Regions from separate parts of the Peribacillus sp. NPDC060253 genome, predicted to be linked through region 4. Evidence: riboswitches for the same ligand, from Rfam matches in the RefSeq annotation. Region 4 holds a riboswitch; each other region holds the start of a gene.
The links. A riboswitch is a leader RNA that binds a small molecule or an ion and turns the genes downstream of it on or off. The one in region 4 is predicted to bind S-adenosylmethionine.
Positions count from the first base shown of each region.

Region 1: another riboswitch for S-adenosylmethionine. It lies ahead of ACFWE9_RS12165 (O-acetylhomoserine aminocarboxypropyltransferase/cysteine synthase family protein); the one in region 4 lies ahead of ACFWE9_RS06095 (Fur-regulated basic protein FbpA).
Region 2: another riboswitch for S-adenosylmethionine. It lies ahead of ACFWE9_RS09440 (5-methyltetrahydropteroyltriglutamate--homocysteine S-methyltransferase); the one in region 4 lies ahead of ACFWE9_RS06095 (Fur-regulated basic protein FbpA).
Region 3: another riboswitch for S-adenosylmethionine. It lies ahead of ACFWE9_RS24270 (Na+/H+ antiporter NhaC family protein); the one in region 4 lies ahead of ACFWE9_RS06095 (Fur-regulated basic protein FbpA).

Region 1 covers NZ_JBHXAS010000038.1:4,020-8,985, reverse strand. Annotated here, with positions in the region: gene ACFWE9_RS12165 (O-acetylhomoserine aminocarboxypropyltransferase/cysteine synthase family protein) at 1-1,296, opposite strand, end outside; SAM riboswitch class I at 1,402-1,507, opposite strand; gene ACFWE9_RS12160 (thioredoxin family protein) at 1,657-1,965, opposite strand; gene ACFWE9_RS12155 (toprim domain-containing protein) at 1,969-2,334, opposite strand; gene gcvH (glycine cleavage system protein GcvH) at 2,426-2,806, opposite strand; gene ACFWE9_RS12145 (arsenate reductase family protein) at 2,904-3,260, opposite strand; gene ACFWE9_RS12140 (acyl-CoA dehydrogenase family protein) at 3,399-4,966, opposite strand, start outside.
Region 2 covers NZ_JBHXAS010000026.1:17,437-22,402, forward strand. Annotated here, with positions in the region: gene glpK (glycerol kinase GlpK) at 1-389, opposite strand, end outside; gene ACFWE9_RS09425 (MIP/aquaporin family protein) at 412-1,236, opposite strand; gene ACFWE9_RS09430 (glycerol-3-phosphate responsive antiterminator) at 1,455-1,997, opposite strand; gene ACFWE9_RS09435 (hypothetical protein) at 2,189-2,626, opposite strand; SAM riboswitch class I at 2,815-2,916, shown strand; gene ACFWE9_RS09440 (5-methyltetrahydropteroyltriglutamate--homocysteine S-methyltransferase) at 3,000-4,103, shown strand; gene ACFWE9_RS09450 (hypothetical protein) at 4,455-4,966, opposite strand, start outside.
Region 3 covers NZ_JBHXAS010000159.1:1,839-6,804, forward strand. Annotated here, with positions in the region: gene ACFWE9_RS24260 (chromate transporter) at 99-725, shown strand; gene ACFWE9_RS24265 (chromate transporter) at 776-1,321, shown strand; gene ACFWE9_RS24270 (Na+/H+ antiporter NhaC family protein) at 1,521-2,837, opposite strand; SAM riboswitch class I at 3,028-3,135, opposite strand; gene ACFWE9_RS24275 (SOS response-associated peptidase) at 3,447-4,118, opposite strand; gene ACFWE9_RS24280 (hypothetical protein) at 4,179-4,334, opposite strand; gene ACFWE9_RS24285 (SDR family NAD(P)-dependent oxidoreductase) at 4,690-4,966, shown strand, end outside.
Region 4 covers NZ_JBHXAS010000015.1:2,311-7,276, reverse strand. Annotated here, with positions in the region: gene thiD (bifunctional hydroxymethylpyrimidine kinase/phosphomethylpyrimidine kinase) at 1-211, opposite strand, end outside; gene thiW (energy coupling factor transporter S component ThiW) at 180-701, opposite strand; gene tenA (thiaminase II) at 717-1,406, opposite strand; TPP riboswitch at 1,504-1,608, opposite strand; SAM riboswitch class I at 1,769-1,873, shown strand; gene ACFWE9_RS06095 (Fur-regulated basic protein FbpA) at 2,023-2,235, shown strand; gene ACFWE9_RS06090 (aspartyl-phosphate phosphatase Spo0E family protein) at 2,489-2,683, shown strand; gene ACFWE9_RS06085 (GNAT family N-acetyltransferase) at 2,775-3,281, opposite strand; gene ACFWE9_RS06080 (DUF459 domain-containing protein) at 3,506-4,207, shown strand; gene ACFWE9_RS06075 (DinB family protein) at 4,469-4,966, shown strand, end outside.

The DNA of each region.
Region 1 (4,966 bases), on a different contig from region 4:
AGCCAAGGAGACGATATTCGTCGCTTTTTCAATTGCCTGCTCTAAATCTTCAATTAAATCCTCAACATTTTCTATCCCAATGGATAGTCGGACTTGATCAGCACTCACACCCGCTTTCGCCAGACCTGCCTCATTCAATTGTTGATGGGTCGTACTGGCGGGATGGATGATTAAACTCTTAGCATCCCCAACATTCGCTACATGGGACCATAATTCAACCGAATTGATAAGTTTTGCTCCGGCCTCACGGTCACCTTGTATTCCGAAGGTCACAACCGCTCCAGCTCCCTTAGGCAAGTATTTATCTGCAAGGGCTTTATCCGGATGATCCTCATTAGCAGGATATGAAACCCAGGTCACAGCCGGTTGATTTCTCAAATATTGAATGACAGACTTGGTGTTCGAGATATGCTCTTTCATTCTTACATGCAGCGTTTCAAGTCCAAGCGTAAACTGAAATGCACTTTGGGCACTTAACGAAGGGCCTAAATCACGAAGTAATTGCACACGGGCTTTTGTAATAAAAGCAGCGGGTCCAACTGCCTCCGAGTACACGAGACCATCGTAGCTTGGATCAGGCTCGGTAAAGCCAGGGTAGTTTGGCGAGTTCCAGTCGAACTTCCCTCCGTCCACAATGACACCGCCTAATGTCGTTCCATTACCCAATAGCCATTTTGTAGCAGAGTGGATGACAATATCCGCTCCAAAATCAATGGGTCTGCAAAGATATGGTGTAGCGAAGGTATTATCGATAATTAAAGGTATGCCGGCATCGTGGGCGATATCCGCTACTGCTTCGATATCTAAAACCCTCAAGCTTGGATTTCCAATTGTTTCAGCAAATATGGCTTTTGTTTTTGGCGTAATCGCCCTTTTAAAATTTTCAGGGTCATCAGGGGAGACGAATTTCACTTTAATCCCATATTTAGGGAGAGTATTTTCAAAAAGATTATACGTACCACCATACAATGTAGAGGCTGAAACAATCTCATCCCCTGCACCGGCAATATTTAAGATTGACAGGGAAATGGCCGCCATTCCGCTTGCTGTTGCCAATCCGCCGATCCCGCCTTCCAATAAGGCCATTCTTTCCTCGAAAACGCTGACCGTGGGGTTATGGAGTCGAGAATAGATATAGCCATTCTCCTTTAAGCCAAATAAATTCGCTGCATGGTCGGTGTCTTTGAACAAGTATGCATTGCTTTGGTAAATAGGAACTGCACGGGCACCTGTTTCATCAGCTTGCAGACCACCATGAACACTCAATGTTTCGAAACGCAACTTTTTCTCTGACATAGGCTTTCTCCTCTTCTTCTATCGATTTAGTTGGAATTATAATAAAACCGGGAAATCCATTGAATAACAAAAAAACCACTTCCACAAGAAGAGGTTTTCATACACACCTCATCTTCCAGAGCCAACACTCTGCTGGAATTAGCACCGTATATAAATTTATACCGGTTGCCGGGCTTCGTCGGGCCAGTCCCTCCGCCACTCTTGATAAGAACTATTAAATTCAGCAGTTACTTTCTTAATTCAAAATATAGCATTTTACATTTATCCAGTCAATGAATAGTTAGAATATTCTTTGTTTTATTTAGATTTTGGCCCTTACCTATACAAAGCTAAAAAACCAACCCGTAACTGGTTGGTTTCTTAGCTAATTTCCTTAAGCAATCCATACAAATAAGGAACGGATTGAAAGGCATATATTTTTTTGTACAGCTTTCCTTCTTTGAAAAGCAATAAACAAGGGACGCTTTCAATTTCATACGATTCCGCAAATGCTTGAACATAATTCATGTTCATTTTGCCTGCCTTAAAATCCGGGAAAAGTTCCAATGAAATCGTCAGCATCTTGGAAGCCACCTGACAGGTACCACATAAAGGCGTATATAAATATAAGCAAAAGGTTTCCCCTTTTTCAACAGCAAGCTGACACTCTTCTTCTTTCCATTCCCGCATCAATTAGTCGTTCACCCTTTGACTTAAATATTTCATTTTCACATTCATATTGGCAGATAAAAGGACAGTTGCGATATGATGTTCGGGCGAGCTTTCCACTTCCTTGTACATTTTATTAATGTACAAGTGGTTCGCTTCCGGCATTTCCCTCCGGAATTGCTTCCGCAGCTTTTCTCCTGATTCATCTGCGTCAAAAAGGAGATAGACATCACGATCCATTAATTCATCAACAAATTCATCTAGCTTAGTTAATGATATGGTTCCATTCGTACATCTTATTTCCACATCTTCATTTAAAACGGAGGCAACTTTTCTTCTATCGGAACTGCCTTCTACAATGATCACTTTATCGAATTCGCCGCATTCCATGTCATCACTCCATCTCACGAATTATGTGCGCAACTGCCATATCCAAAATGAAAAAGAGAGCAGGCCATTATCTGGCCCCCTCTACTTCGCTTTAACCGTTAATCAAGCTCTCATATTCTTCAGCGCTCATCAGGTTTTCAATATCACTGCTATTTGCTGGTTCCAGCACGATCATCCATGCTTTTTCAAAAGGAGATTCATTCACATACTCAGGGTTGTCACTTAAATCATCGTTCACTTCAACAACCTTGCCACTGATTGGAGCATAAAGCTCAGAAACGGTTTTAACGGATTCAACACTTCCAAATGGCTCGTTCGCTTTCAATTCATCCCCGACCTCTGGAAGCTCGACGAAAACGATGTCCCCAAGTTCGGACTGGGCAAAAGCTGTTATTCCGATGCGGACTGTTCCATCTTCCGTTTTGACCCATTCATGTTCTTTAGTGTAACGAAGTTCTTTTGGCGTTGTCATTATTAATTCCCTCCATATGTACATCTTGTTTTATCTATTACATTATAAGGTAGAACTTTGTTTTAAGTAAGAAATTAACCAAATATTTTGTGTAATTTTAGTTCCAAGCCTGTTCGAATTGCTCTTCTTTGAAACCCACTGTCACTTTAGTGCCATCCGTTACAATCGGTCTTTTTAGCAGCATGCCATCAGTGGACAATATATCAAGCATCTCTGTTTCAGAAGCTTCTTTCAGCTTATCCTTTAACCCGAGCTCCCGATATTTTTGACCGCTAGTATTGAAAAACTTCTTCAACTCTAATCCGCTGTTTTTATAAAGTTGTTCGATTTCAGTTCGAGAAGGTGGATTTTCCGCTATATGGATCGCTTCATATTGCAGTTCATGACTATCCAACCACTTCTTCGCATTACGGCATGTGCCGCATTTTGGGTACCAATATAATGTTAATCCCATCATTTCACCACCTACCAATAGAATACCCGTTTTCACCACGCAATACAACGAAATGTCCTTTGATTTTCCAACGTGATTTCATCAAAGCAAAGGGAATGCCTATTACGGGCATTCCCTTTTAAGATTTCAATTTATTTCTTAAAGTGCGTATTTTTCCGTTTCGATAACCTTAACTGAAGCTTCACGTTTTTTCGCAATGACATTGATTGGATTGTGTCTTGTCAGCTTGCGAAGCGAAGAAAGCATGATGCGAAGAGTATCGCCTGTTTCTACGGCAATTAACGTTTCCTTTGCATGCTGCTCTATTTCATTGAAAGCTTCTTGAACGAAAATTTCAGTGTAAAGGACTTTTTGTTTGTTCTTCTCCAGCCCGGTGGCCGCAATGGCTTTTTCCGTACGTAATACCACCGATTCTGCAGCATATGCAAGAGATGCTATATCAGCAATGTTGGAGAGGATTTCTTGTTCCTGATCAAGTCTTGTTCCGTATTTCTGTGCAGCAAGACCAGCTGCCAAAATACCGATTTTCTTGGCGTTTCTAACAAGCATTTTTTCTTGTGCCAATGGCTCATCGCCAGGTTCCTCCGGCATCATCATCATTAATTCCTCTTGCAGGCCTTGAGCTTTTTGAAGAAGCGGCAATTCTCCTTTAAGTGCTTTTTTCAGGAAAGTTCCCGGGACAAGCAAGCGATTGATTTCATTTGTGCCTTCAAAAATTCGGTTAATACGGGAATCACGATAGGCTTTCTCAATTTCATATTCCTGCATGAAACCATAACCGCCATGAAGCTGCACGCCTTCGTCCGTTACGTAATCCAATACTTCAGATGCAAAGAATTTATTCAAAGAACACTCTATTGCATATTCAGCGATTGCTGCTGCCATTGATTTACCATCTTTCACTTGTTCATCCGTCAACTTGCTTTGTCTTTGATCATAAAGACCAACGGTACGGTATACTGAGCTTTCTGCTGCATAGATTTTAGAAGCCATTGTTGCAAGTTTCTCTTTTGTCAAATTAAAATCAGAAATTTTTGTTTTGAACTGTTGGCGTTGATTTGTATAAGCGGCTGTAATTTCAAGAGCGCGTTTAGATCCGCCGACTGCACCAACACCTAATTTATAACGGCCAATATTCAAGATATTGAAAGCAATGACATGCCCTTTTCCGGCTACACCCAAAAGGTTTTCAATTGGTACATGAACATCCTCCAGGATCAATGTGCGTGTAGATGAGCTCTTAATGCCCATTTTCTTCTCTTCCGCACCAGTGGATACGCCCTTATATTCACGCTCAACAATGAAGGCTGAGAATTGTTCGCCGTTGATTTTAGCGTATACACAGAAGACATCTGCAAAACCGGCATTAGTTATCCATTGTTTTTCGCCATTTAAAATATAGTGTGTTCCTTCTGCATTCAATTTCGCTGTTGTTTTTGCTCCTAAAGCATCCGATCCTGAGCTTGGCTCCGTTAAAGCATAAGCGGCAATTTTTTCACCTGTTGCCAGTAAGGGGAGGTATTTTTTCTTTTGTTCTTCATTGCCGAATAATACGATTGGCAAAGATCCGATCCCTACATGTGCACCATGCGTAATTCCGAAGCCGCCTGCAAGAGCCATTTTTTCTGTAATTAGCGCCGAACTGATTTTATCTAGACCCAATCCGCTGTATTCTTCAGGAACGTCAGCACCAAGTAAACCGATTT
Region 2 (4,966 bases), on a different contig from region 4:
AGCAAACCCGTTTTATCCCGGAACAGATCATTTAATCCCTTTTCCTTCAAATCGTCACAGATTTCGCTTGTTTGTCTGGACTGCCATACAATGGCATTATAAACAGGTGCTCCTGTTTCCTTATCCCACACGACTGCCGTTTCACGCTGATTAGTAATCCCGATACCGGCAATTTGCTCTGGCTTGACACCGGATTCAGACAGTACACCGGCAATGACCGCTAGAATCGATCCCCAAATCTCATTTGCATTATGCTCGACCCAGCCTGGTTTAGGGAAAAACTGAGTGAATTCCTTCTGGGAAGAATGTACAATTTCCCCCTTTTCGTTAAATAGAATTGCCCGCGAACTTGTTGTTCCTTGATCTAAAGATAAGATATATTTTTCCATAATGTGTTTCCCCCCTTTTATTTTAACTAGCAATGTTGCTAATTTCTAACTCACGTGACTGCTTTTTTCCAAAAGCATATGCTAATACCAATATTATCAGGCTTACTCCTAAAACAGTCCAAAATATTGTCGTCACTTCACCTAAAAACATCGCTTTATAGAAGACAGCTCCAAGTGCTCCACCGACAATCGGACCAACAACAGGAATCCATGCATAGCCCCAATTCGATTTTCCCTTACCCGGTATAGGCAGAAGGAAGTGAGCAATACGAGGTCCAAGGTCACGGGCAGGGTTTATGGCGTAGCCTGTTGTTCCTCCAAGAGACATTCCGATAACAACAATCAATAAACCGACAGCAAATGGATTCAGACCTTCTGTAAACTTGCCGGCTCCAATAAATAATAAGCCAAGAACAAGGATGAATGTACCAATCATTTCACTTAAAAGATTTGAAAAAGTATGAGGGATAGCTGGTGAGGTTGAAAACACACCAAGCTTTGTACCTGGATCCTCCGTAGCTTTCCAGTGAGGCAAATAATGCAAAAATACTAGAGTCGCGCCTATAATCGCCCCTATCATTTGTGCCACGATATACCCTGGCACATCAGCCCAAGGAAAATCCCCATTGATAGCCAATGCTACTGTAACAGCCGGGTTTAAATGTGCTCCGCTTATGGAACCCACTGCAAAGACACCCATTGTAACAGCCAATCCCCATGCAATCGTGATGACAATCCAGCCAGCATCTTTGGCATAAGATCCCTTTAAGGAAGACCCCGCCCCGATACCTGCACCAAATAAAATTAAAATCATCGTGCCTACTACTTCTCCCCAAAATGGAGTCATACATGACCCTCCTCTTATAGAATGATGCCTTACCAACAAATAAAAGGAGATTCACAACAGAACTATCCTCAATAAATGAGTATGTCTGGTGTGAATCTCCTAATCTCCGTCACATGTATTAACTTGTAATTCAAAATATACTAGTTTATGAAAACGCTGTCAAATATTTTCTGAAATATTCATTCTTTTTTCTGTAATTTTTTTGACTTTTGACCCTATTAGACGATATCCCATAATTCAGTTTTGGACGTGGTGATTGCGGACGCTCCCGCTTCAAGGGCATTCAGGACTTCATCCGAAGTCCGTATGAGACCACCTGCAAAAACGGGAGTTTGTAATCGTTCTTTCACTTCTTTTATCATCCATGGCATTGCCCCCGGCAATACTTCGATATAATCCGGCTTCGTTTTCTGTACCAGCTTATAACTTTTCTCCAGCGCATGTGAGTCTATTAAAAAGATCCGCTGGATGGCAATGACTCCCTTTTGCTTCGCTTTCAAAATAACGCTTGATTTTGTCGAAATCAGCCCATATGGGTGATACTCCTGACAAATGAATTCTGTCGCGTATTCATCACTTCTTATGCCATGGATTAAATCAACATGATAAATCATTTTCTTATTATGCTGCTTGGCCATTATACTCACATTTTTCAATTGGGAAATATGCAAGTCAAGAAACACACCAATTTCATAGGAACTATCTAGAAATCTTTCAAAATCCTTCATGCTTGCCGAGGCAGGCAATATCTTCTGCTCCATGCATTTTCCCCCTTATGTCCCGGAAAAACTCTAAACTTTAAGTTTTTTAGTATATTTTAAAGTGCTTGATTTATCAAACACATTTTTTATTAATGAAGAATCAATTGTCACCATATCCTTACACTAACATACCTGGACCCCAAATACAGTAAGGGTAAGAATGTATGGAAAATCCCCCTTAAGATGATTCATCATAAAGAGATTTTCATTTTCATTGCACCTTCGACAAGCTCATACGATTTAATGGTGCCCACGGGGATTTTTCTCACGATGTTCCAAGCATCCACATTCATTTTGATCATTCTATTTTCAAATTCAAAAAATGGCGGTCTGTTAAATATCTTATGATTAATGAAATTTCTATCAATAGGTTTCATTTCCACTAATTCAAATGAAATCGTTCTTTTATCAACGTGAACCGGTTTTATTGTTATCCGGAAAGATACATTTTTCTTAAACATCATTTTTTTCACTTCCGTCGTTCCCCAAAGCACTATATGCTTTGGCGTGATCTCGACTTTAATATTCTGCTCATTAGATTTCATGTTTATAATTCTCTCTAGCATGGATGCACTTACCGTTATCGGTATACCATTCCCGAAAACATTAAAGTGATCGAATGTATTCATCCTGACTTCCCCCTCCGACTTTCAATATCCCCTCTCGCATGTGTGGGTTATAGCATATGCCAGGTTCACCAATGAGGTTAATCATCATGCAAGGCTACTATGAGTAATCGCTATATTCTAAATTTTCCGCCTCCACCCTTGACCTTTACCAATACTCCCTGTATAGTCATAGTTAATTTAATAGACAACTCTTATCCAGAGAGGTGGAGGGACTGGCCCTTTGATACCTCAGCAACAGACTTTTCATGTACTGTGCTAATTCCAGAAGTGTAAAAACTTGAAGATAAGAAGAGTAAATAGCTTTGTTGCCAACACCTCTTCTTATTTTTAAGAAGAGGTGTTTTATTTTATAAAAGGGAAGAAGGAATGCAACATGTCAATCACATTAACGAAAGCACCATTTAGAGCGGACCATGTCGGAAGTTTATTAAGACCAGATCGTTTACATATAGCTAGAAAGCAATTGAAGGAAGGTACCATTTCGGTGGAGCGACTTCGTGAAGTTGAAACGGAAGAAATCAAATTGATTGTCGATAAACAAATTGAAGTTGGATTAGAGGCCGTTACGGATGGGGAGTTCAGACGAACATGGTGGCACTTTGACTTCCTTGAACATTTAAATGGCATCGAGGGCTATGTTACTGAAAAAGGTCTTACATTCGATGGGGTTGAAACTGAGAGATATAACATTCGCAATACAGGAAAGGTTTCATTCAATCCTGAGCATCCCTTCATCCATGACTTTATTGAATTGAACAAAATAGTGGACGGACGTGCCGTTGCCAAACAAACCATTCCCAGTCCCAATCAATTGTTTGCTGTCGGTGTTCATAATGAAGACATCTATCCTGATATCGAGGACTATGCTAATGATGTCATTAAAGCGTATCAAGCTGCTTTGAAAGCCTTTTATGAAGCAGGTGTACGTTATCTTCAATTGGACGATGTATATATTGCCAGACTTTCAGCTCCAGATTTTCAGTTCAAAGATGGAAAATATTCAAGAGAACAATTAATCGATTTAGCACTGCGTGTTATTAATGGTGCATTGGAAGGAAAACCAGAGGATTTGGTCGTCACGACACACTTATGTCGTGGAAACTACCAGTCAACGTGGGCATTTGAAGGCAGTTATGCACGCATAGCCCCAACATTATTGGCCAAAGAAAAAGTAGATGGATTCTTCTTGGAATATGACGATAACCGCTCAGGGGATTTTAAACCATTGGAATACATTCCAAACGGAGGGGCCAGGATCGTTCTGGGAGTGGTCACTTCAAAAAATGGGGAAATTGAAGACAAGGAAGCTGTTAAGGTACGCATTAAAGAAGCCTCACAATTCGTTCCCCTCGAACAACTATGCTTAAGTCCGCAATGCGGATTCGCTTCCACCCATCATGGCAACAAGCTTACGGAAGAACAACAATGGGATAAGTTGAAATTCATCGTTGATGTAGCAAAAGAAGTTTGGGAATGATGACTCACCTTTAATAAAAGCTAGGCACCTTTCAATAAGGAAGCCTAGCTTTTTTTTAAAACAGTACAATAAAACGTTTCTCTGATCGGTATAGGCAGATTTGCTAAGCCCAAGGATTGTTGAAGAATTTACGGTGACAAAATCGATTTCCCTTCAAACAACATATCGTGAATATCCATTTTAACCAATAATATATCGGGCATCTGTATACAGTACATATGCCTTTTTTCATATACATTTTCGTTTATTATCATTGGCAGACCCTGCAGATTAATGAATCAGTATGTAAAATAGTTACTTACTATGTTGAGTTCACACAAAAAAAAGAACGAGCATCTTGCACGCCTTTTTTTACTTGCAGCTATCTTCATCATCCACTTTCTTTACAAATATATCATCCGTCACCCTATCTTCCAGCTTGTTCCTCAAGACCAATTGTGCGGCCTTCCCATCACTAGGCGATCCGTCTGAAAAATACATCGGAAATAAGGAGAAAAACAGTACATAGAAGGAAAAATATATGAATTGATACCAGATTACCGAGCTTTCCAAGATATTCTGATACACTAAGCTATATATGATCAACATACTGACTAAATTAAAGATAGAGCCCCCTAAATAAATAAGCATATTCGTCAATCGATTATCATGTATCAATCCCTTAAATTCGCAAGTACCATTCCAGAAATAATATTTTCTCACCTCTATGTTCCAAAAGGCAAAAAGTTTATTTCCACAACCAATCAAGATTTTCTTTTCAGATCCTCCAAAAATCGTCACAAAGAAGATATGCCCGCTCAAATGTATCAGCGTAACGATTGGCATAATCAAAAAAAAGGAAAAAAGAAATTTAATGATATCAG
Region 3 (4,966 bases), on a different contig from region 4:
CGTTTTGTTATACCCGATGATTTTGTTGCAATTTACCCATTCCTTTTTCTTTGATATGTTAATGATAAGAATTATACAGAGCAGCAAAGGAAGTGAGTATGTCAATGAAAGGACAATGGAAAACACTGTTCCAATTATTTTGGACCTTTTTTAAAATGGCACCTGTGACATTCGGAGGCGGGTTTGCGATGATCCCCTTAATCGAAAAAGAAGTAGTGGAGAAGAGAAAATGGCTGACAAGTGAAGAAGTTACGGATGTTTTTGCTTTATCTCAATCCGTACCGGGAGCTGTCGCCATTAACTCCGCCACCTTTATCGGCCATCGAATTGCCGGAATGAAGGGCGCAATGGCAGCCATGATTGGTGTTTCATTACCTACCTTTTTAATTGTACTACTTCTCGGCATTTTATATTTTTTCATTCAGGATAATCCGAAGATAGAAGCCGCATTCATATCGATTAGAGCTTCCATAGTAGCCATCATCGCCTTCGCAGCTATCAAGATAGGAAAAACAGCTATTGTTGACAAATCAACTTTCATTATTTTAATAGTTGGTCTTCCTGCCCTTTTCTTCGTTCAACCTGTTTTAGCTATATTAGCAGGAGCAATAGCGGGTATTGTGTCTATCTCCATTAAAAGGAAATTAGGTTACGAAGTCCAGTTGGACCGAAAAGAAAAGAAAGAAGAAACTGATTTCGAACCTTTCATGGGTGCAGGCATATAGGTAAATCAATAAAGGGTCTAACTAATTTTCAAGAAAGCGTGTGATTAAGAATGATGGACTTGTGGGAGTTGTTTAGCACCTTCTTTATAATCGGCTTTGTATCGTTTGGTGGCGGATACGCCATGATTCCCGTAATAGAATCGGAATTCTCACAGCACGGATGGATGACGACGCAACAATTCACCGATGTAATCGCTATTTCCGGCATGTCTCCCGGGCCAATCACCACCAATAGTGCCATTCTTGTAGGCTATTCGACTGCTGGATTAGCAGGAGCCATATCATCCGTTCTCGGAATCTTGCTTCCTGCCATTATACTCGTAACCGTTATAGCCACCTTCTTCAGCAAATTGAATCATTATCCAGTTATTCAATCGATGTTTTATGGATTAAGACCCGTTGTCACTAGTTTAATCCTCTTTGCAGCGATCAGCTTTGCACTTTCCAATCATTTGATAGGCCTGAACTTTTCATGGCATACGATAAGCTTATTACTCGTTTTTGGATTATCGTTATTTGCCCTATTGAAATTACGCTGGCACCCAGCCTATGTCATTATTCTTTCTGGTTTAGTTGGTGTTGTCTTCTATTCATAACGACTAGCTCACACAACCATTATGCGTTGGGTTAATCAATATGAATCGGAATTCCTAAACAGTGATAAGACTTAAACTGATGGAAGAGCGAGGGTGACATCGCTCTTTTTAATTATTTTTCACCAATGTTTCCATACACCTTACAAAGTAAAACCCTGAATCTAATGATTCAGGGTTTATTTTCATGCTTATTCTCATTTTAAGAAGTACGTTTCTTCGCTATATCTTCTCCCGCCTGAAATCGTGGAAAACCAATCAAGATTGCTATCACTCCACAAACGCCAATTAAAAGTGGGTAATATGAATATGGCAAGATGCTAATCGGAGAAATCTTTGCTACACCCGCCGCTATCAGAAGCTGGGCCCCATATGGAATTAACCCTTGGATACAACAGGCAAAAACGTCAAGCAGGCTCGCCGATTTACGGGGATCAATCCCATACTGTTCAGCAATATTTTTGGCAAGAGGTCCGGCAATAATTATTGAAATCGTGTTATTGGCCGTTGAAAGGTTAGTCAAACTAACAAGCCCGGCAATGCTGAATTCAGCGCCTTTTTTTGATTTACTATTTCGGAGCACGACTTGGAGAAGATAATCAATGCCGCCATTATGTCTGATGACAGACACCATTCCTGCAATTAAAATGGCCAGGAAAGAGATTTCATACATTCCCGCCATCCCAACTCCCGTCTTTTGAATGACATCCAACAGTTTATAACTGCCATCCGCCATACCGATCATACCTGCAAAAACAATTCCTGTGGAAAGAACCAGGAACACATTGACACCTGCCAATGCTGTGATCAAAACACCAAGATAAGGAAGGATCTTCACCCAATTATATGAATGTTGGGAGATGGAGGCTTGTTCTCCCATTGTTAAAATTCCTAGGATGGCACATGTGATGATGGCAGCAGGTAACACGATGAAAAAATTCACTTTAAACTTATCCTTCATTTTAGTGCCCTGAGTACGAACTGCCGCTATTGTCGTATCTGATATGAAGGATAGGTTATCACCAAACATCGCACCACCGATAACGGCGGCCATTGAAAGGGCAAGCGAAATATCAGTTTGCTCACTAATTCCCACCCCTATAGGTGCAAGCGCTACAATCGTTCCCATGCTTGTCCCCATTGATAAAGAAATAAAACATGCGATAATGAAAATCCCTATCATTAAAAGATTTTGCGGAAAAACCGCAAGGGCAAGATTCACCGTTGATTCAACTGCCCCCATGCCATTTGCAACTTCTGAAAAAGCGCCGGCCAAAAGGAAAATGATAACCATTAACATAATATTGGAGTCCCCGGCACCTTTACAAAAAATTTCGACCTTTTCATTGAAAGACTCTTTTCGATTCATTGCCAGTGCGGCGGCTGATGCAATTGAAATCGCTACAATCACAGGAAATGAATAAAAATCTTTTGTAATGACCCCTGAACCTATAAATAAAATTAAAAACACGACAAATGGGATCAACGCCCATGGATTCCCTTTATTGTTTGTACTCATGATGAACACCTCTTTTTATTTTTCCCATGACATGTGTCACAGCTCTTATTCTTTTAACAGTTTTCGCAAATATCCCCTATTAAAAGATGATAATATCCCAGTCATGGAAGAATGCTAAAAAAACTGTAAGCAAAAAAAGACCCCTTCTATTAAAAACAAGAAGAGGTCTTTTAATTTATAAAAAACACCCTCCTTATCTTTCAGGCTAGAATCTGCCTGCTGGATTTGGCACAGCACTCCTATTAAGTCTGCTGCCGAGACATCTTCGGGCCAGTCCCTCCGTCTCTCTTGATAAGAAGATCTACATTATATAGTGAAAATAATATCAAATGTCACGAAGTCCTCAGAAAAGCAGCAGGCTGGAAACTTGCCGAAACCACTCTAAGTTTAGATGAGTCCACTTTCTGAAAGTGACATCGAATGTCAAATTGAAAAGCAAATATAAGAGTACAGCATTTTGTTTATTATCGCAAGGTTAAGTTAAAATTATTCCACATGATTAAAAAGGGATTTTTATAAGTGCAGTAAATAAGTTTTATTAACATTACACCCCCTAATATCGCCATTTATTGGGAAGGAACGAATATAAAAAAGAGGTCTAAAGACCTCTCAGCAATTTTTTTGTATTAGGGTAGGTGAATTATTTTTAGTCGAGTTCACATCAGTCGATACTTCAAATGCTTCCATCTGTTCCGAATCGAATGACTTTAAATATTGCTGCAGATAGGCAGGATCATTAATGGATGGATTCAACCAATCTTTTTCATCTTCCGGTTTAAGGATGACAGGCATACGATCATGAATCCTGGACATTAGCTCATTAGGAACGGTTGTTATAACGGAGCATGAATATATACTGATGCCTTCGGGAGATTTCCAGAATTCCCAAAGACCGGCCATTCCAAATGGAGCATGAGTCTTAAGTTTTATTCGCATCGGTATTTTTCGCTCTGGTGTCTTCTTCCATTCATAAAAAGAGTCAGCGACTATCAGGCATCGTTTCTTCTTATACGCATTCTTGAAGCTTGCCTTCTCAGCAATGGTTTCCGCCCTGGCATTGATCATTTTGTAGCCCACTTTTTCGTCTTTTGCCCAAAAAGGAATGAGCCCCCACCGAAGATATCCAAGTCGATTCCTAGTTCCGTCATTAATGACGGAGAGCACGGAGTGGGAAGGTGCAATATTATAGCTGTATTGGTATTCCTCATCAAATGATCCTTGGATATCAAACCGTTCTTTTATTTCTTCAATGTCAGTGAAAAGGGTGAAACGTCCACACATAATATCGCCTACCGTATTAAGATTTATTACAGTGTAACAAATGGAACGGGCAGGCACAAATCAGCGTTCTAAAATCCTGATGTCGGTAAATGGTTGATTAAATAATTCACTGGAAATCAAAAGAGTGCCAAGGACTTCTCTTTCATCTTCAGCTTTAATGATTTCTGACAAAATTAAGGTACTGCCATTCCTGACCGTAACATTATATTCATTCATAAGATCACCCCTCAAAAGACTAGATGGTTGTTATTATAAACCAAAAACCCACAAGTATCAGTATTGAACTTTGGTAGATTCATAGTTAATCCTCTTATGGTGTGTCTGCCATAGAGGTTCCTTTGCTGTTGCTACATAGGTTTAATCAATCGAAGTAATGCCTGGACCGTAAATCCTTGTAAGGAAGCGTTACATTTACGCGTACGTAAAAAGACTGTCCATGAATTTATTGAAATATGTTAATTTCATGGCTACTAAATTATATAGCACTCGGAGGATACTTGATTATAATTGAAATAGCGTGCTTTATAAATTAATAAGATTTCTTATGAAATCCATTTGGGGGGGATAAAACATGCAAGACTTAATGGGGAAAGTGGTTTTAATTACTGGAGCAAGTTCTGGTATTGGCCGTGCGACAGCTGAATTACTTGCATCTAAAGGAGCAAAAATCGTCGTTAATTTCCGTTCAAATGAGAAAAGTGCTTTAGAAGTTATAAAAAATATTCATAAAAATGGTGGACAAGCAATATCAATTCAGGCTGATGTTACAAATAAAGAACAAGTCGATGAAATGGTTAAACAAGCCGTTGATTACTTTGGGTCAATTGATGTGTTAGTAAATAATGCTG
Region 4 (4,966 bases):
CATGAATATCTTCAAAAATAGCTGCGATTTGATCTGTGATGATAGCGGTTTCGATAGCCTGAACTGAACGCACTTCCATTGTGTTTTGTGCCGTTACGGCTGTAATGACAGACATGCCAAAAACCCCATGTGCAGAAAATGTTTTTAAATCTGCTTGTATTCCGGCACCGCCCCCTGAGTCAGAGCCTGCGATGGTTAATGCTGTTTTCATAAAAAAACCCCTTCATATAATTATTTTTGAATAGTATTTTTAGTAATATGAAAGCTAAAATGGCACCCGCAAAAGAACTAAGCATAAAAGCTGGCAAAAACCCAAAAAGGGCTGCTTTATCTCCCAAAATGAGAACCGCCAGTGGATAGCAAGCTAGGGACCCAAGAATCCCAGTTCCTATCACTTCCCCTAAACAAGCGAATTTTAAGCTTTGAGTTTTTCGATATAGAACGGCAGCCAAAAGTGCACCGATCATGCTGCCCGGAAAGGCGAAAATTGAACCGGTACCAGATATGTTTCTAATGATGGAAACTAAAAAAGCTTGTGTTACAGCATAAGCAGGTCCCAATAAAACGGCTGTCATGACATTTGCGAGATGCTGAATAGGAAAGATTTTTGCAAATCCGGCAGGGATGTATATAAAGGAACTGCTTAGAGTCGTGATGGCCGTGATCATGGCGGTCAGCGTCATTTTCTTGATTGGATTCATCATCATGTTAACGACCTACAGTGGCCAATCCTGCTCGTTTTGAACCATTTCCCAAAATAAATATTCATAGCGGGAAGTCACCAAAAAGTGCTTTTCTAATCTAAGAAGTTCATTTTCAGGCATGCCTTCGATTAATTCTTCCAACAAAGCAATCAGCCACTTGTGTGCTTCACCGAATTCAGGAGATGAATAGGATTTAATCCAATCGGCATAACGATTATTATCCAATGCTTCACCATTTTGTGCTTTTAATTTCAAACCGATTTCATAATAATCCCAAGCACATGGTAGGAGACAGGCGATCAGGTCTGCCAAAGTCCCATGCTGCGCGGCATTTAGCATGTAACCTGTATAGGCTAGCGTGGTTGGAGTTGGTTCTGTATTTTCTAATTCCTTTGAACTGATACCGAATTCCAAAGCATATTGTCGATGGATGTCCATTTCCACTTGAAGGGTTTCATTCAAGATACTCGCAAACTTTGCCATGGTTTCGACATTATGAGCTTTAATGACACCTAAGGCAAAGAGCTTGGAATAATCCATGAGATAGATATAGTCCTGCTTCAAGTAATAGGCAAATTTCTTTTCAGGAAGAGTGCCGTTGCCAATTGCCTGGACAAAAGGATGTGAATGGTTCCTTTTCCAAATTCCTTTTGCACGTTCGTGAAGTCTATCACTGAAGGTTCCTAATTTAGTATTCTCCATTGTTCATCCTCCTTTAGAATGGTCCCCTTTGCTTTAATCCAATAAAAAAACCCGCTCCTGAATAACGGAACGGGGTAGATGGATAAAGTCAGTGTACGGACGATATCATCCACTTCCCTCCGCCGGTATGAGCCGGTTCAGGTTCAAAGGGTCCGGAACAATTTCCATCTCAGTCTTAAAAAAGACTCCCCTAGTGGTGTGAATTGTATGTAATTACTGACATCATATCAGAAAGCGAAGAAAATGCAACCCGAATTTGCATGAAGAAACCATATATCGCCTTGAAATAAGGGAAAACAGGGCAATTGACTTTTGTTGATAATTGGGATAAAATCATGTCTACATCAATTATATATAAATAATTCTTATCCAGAGAGGTGGAGGGACTTGGCCCAACGAAACCTCGGCAGCAGACCCATTTTGGGAACTGTGCTACATCCAACAAGCTAACGCTTGGAAGATAAGAAGAGCCGTACGGACACTGCAGCCTCTTCTTGAATTAGAAGGGGCTTTTATTTTTGTGAAATAACGTTTAGTGACATAATAGAAAAGGTATATATAATTTGGTGATAATGAAATCTGTTACATTTTAGCTCAATTTGAAGCAGGCTCTAAGATGAATAAGAAAGGAGCCATTTACATGGCAGAATTAATTAAGAGGATCGAACAGAGGAAGACATTGCTGATAGAAGCGTTATTGGCAAATGGAGTATACAAAACCTCTGATGAAAGGCACCTTTATGATGCCCCGTTAAAAGTACTGGAAGATGAATATAAAATTGTTATAAATAGACCTAATAACGAGACACCTTCGGAATGGATGACATAGTAAACGATAGATTATCTTGGGATAAGGGATATTTGAAAGCATTCGCAGTGTAACAAGGGGTGAATGCTTTTTTATTTATGTCTATATAGAGGGATGTCACAAAAAATACATATATTAAGAAAAAAGTAGGCTTTTTGTCACATTTAACATACAAAATAACACATTTAAATTCCTAAAAATGGTTGATTTTAACTATAAGTTTCATTATAGTGATAAGTGTAAAAAAATTGAATTAATGGGAGGTGTGTATAGAATGCATTGTCGAAAGGTAACTGTTGAAAGAATAGAAGAGAAGAGACAGGAAATGATTAAATTGGCAGCAATTTATGGATTTACCAGTTTTCTAACTATTCAAGCAAGTCAAGAACTGGATACCCTGTTAAATGCATTAGCCAAGAAAAGAGAATCTGAATATTTCGCGCTTCAGAATGTTTATAAGCATTTTTAAACCCGCCGTTTGGGGTTAAGCTTCATAATAGACTCCTGCGTTTAAACTAAAAAAACTACTGCTGAAGGCAATAGCTTTTAAATAATTATATTTAAATATCGATACGTTTACCAAGAATGACCAAGTCCCGTTCAATGCCATCCAGCTCGGCAACTTGTGGTAAGTTTGCCCATTTTTCAAAACCAAATTTTGAAAAAAGCTTCAGGCTCGGTATATTGTGAGCAAATATGAAACCTAAAAGAGTCTTCACCCCTAATTTTGGGCTCACTTCTATTGCCTTTTGAATCGAAGTTCGTCCAATTCCTTTTCCCCGGAAATAATCATCAATATAAATGCTGATCTCTGCCGTAGAATTATAGGCGGGCCGACCATAGAAAGATTGAAAGCTCATCCATCCTGCAGTTTTTCCTTCTATAGTAATGATATACAGCGGTCGACTTTCTGAGTTATGATTCTCAAACCATTCAATCCTCGATTGTACGGAAACAGGTTCCGTATCTGCAGTAACCATTCTTGAAGCAATTGTGGAATTATATATTTCTACAATTTTTGGTAAATCCGACCGTTCTGCTTCCCTAAACTCTATGTACTCGTCCATCATTTAAACTCCTATCTATCATATATTTTCAATATCCGGAATAAAGAGTCATCATCTCACAAATTATGAAGGAAAGGTGAGCGAAACCTAATCCATTGAAAGTTTTATATTATCATACACTTTTTACTCTTTATCTGACAATTTTTTTTATTGTTAATAATGCAGATTTTTGGGTATTTAAAAAATGAAATACTTCATAGTGAATATGCAAAGGAGAAACACAAATGAAGAAAATGGCAGGTTTATTAATTATTGTACTAGGTATTTGTTTTGTTGCATATAAATTTCAAGCTTCCGAGTCGAAGGATGTGCAAAGGGTGATGGCTTTTGGAGATTCATTAACCTATGGAAAAGGTGATAAGGATGGGGAAGGCTATGTAGAGGGTCTGGAGGATGAATTGAATAATCCTGACTCCAAACAAAAAGTGACTTTTTGGAATTACGGTATAAAGGGACAGGAAACGGATGGTGTTATTAAACAGCTTGATGACTATCGCATTAACACGAAACTTGATAAAGCAAGTACTTTCATCGTTTATATTGGAACGAATGACTTTATCAATAGTAACGGTGGGAACTTGGAGAAAATAAGTGATTGTAAAATCGATAAGGGTAAACGGGAGTACATCAAGCACCTGAATAAAATTACCTCAACTCTAATGAAGGAAAACGATAAAGCGAATATACTAGTGGTAGGACTCTATAACCCATTTAAAGACAATCAAAAACTTGAAAAGCACATCCAGGACTATAACCAATCAATAAAGAGGATAGTGGAAAAGGATAAGAACATGATATACATTTCTACCAATGATCTTTTTGAAAATAAAAAGAAATCGGAGTATTTCAGTGATAAGATTCATCCGAATGAAAAAGGGTATCAGGTGATTACGAATCGGATTTTGGAAAGTTACGATTTCAAGTAATTCCATGCACAGAATTCTTTCTGTGTATTTGCCGCTTTTGCTAGTTCAATGATCCCCTCATCTGTATCAGTTTTTCCATTCACGATGTTATCACGAATTCAACCAGTAAATAAATGGATAGTTAGTGGAGGTTCAAAGGAATCTCCTTGTCACTGTGTTTTGGTTATTTCTTCAAATTTCAGTGATCCGCGCTAAGGCGCAAAAAAGTATTATTATTTTACACATTCATATATAACATGGAATAATTAATGCAGACTAACCATGCCTAGAAAAGGGGATGCTAAAATGAATGAAAATGAAAAAATCAGAGAAGAACTGTTAAATACTGTTACCGGACTATCGGATGAACAGCTGAACGCCCATCCAGAAGAAGGCCGCTGGAGCATTGTACAGGTATTGGATCATTTATATTTAATGGAGAGGGCCATAACAAAAAGCATTGCCGATAAATTGCAAAGCGATGAGAGGATTCCTGCTGGAGATAAACCGATCGAGCTCACTTTAAATCGCGAAGTGAAGGTACAGGCCCCGCCATATGTCATTCCGTCAGAGTCATTTCAAACTTTGAATGAGGTTAAGGATAAGTTATCTGACTCCCGTAAAGCATTTCTACATCTCGTTGACCATGCAAAAGAAAATGATCTCGAACAAAAGTCTTTTCCCCACCCGCTGTTTAAAGAATTAAGCTTGAAGCAATGGATTCCATTTGTGGGACTGCATGAAAAAAGACATTTAAAGCAAATAGAAGAATTGAAATCA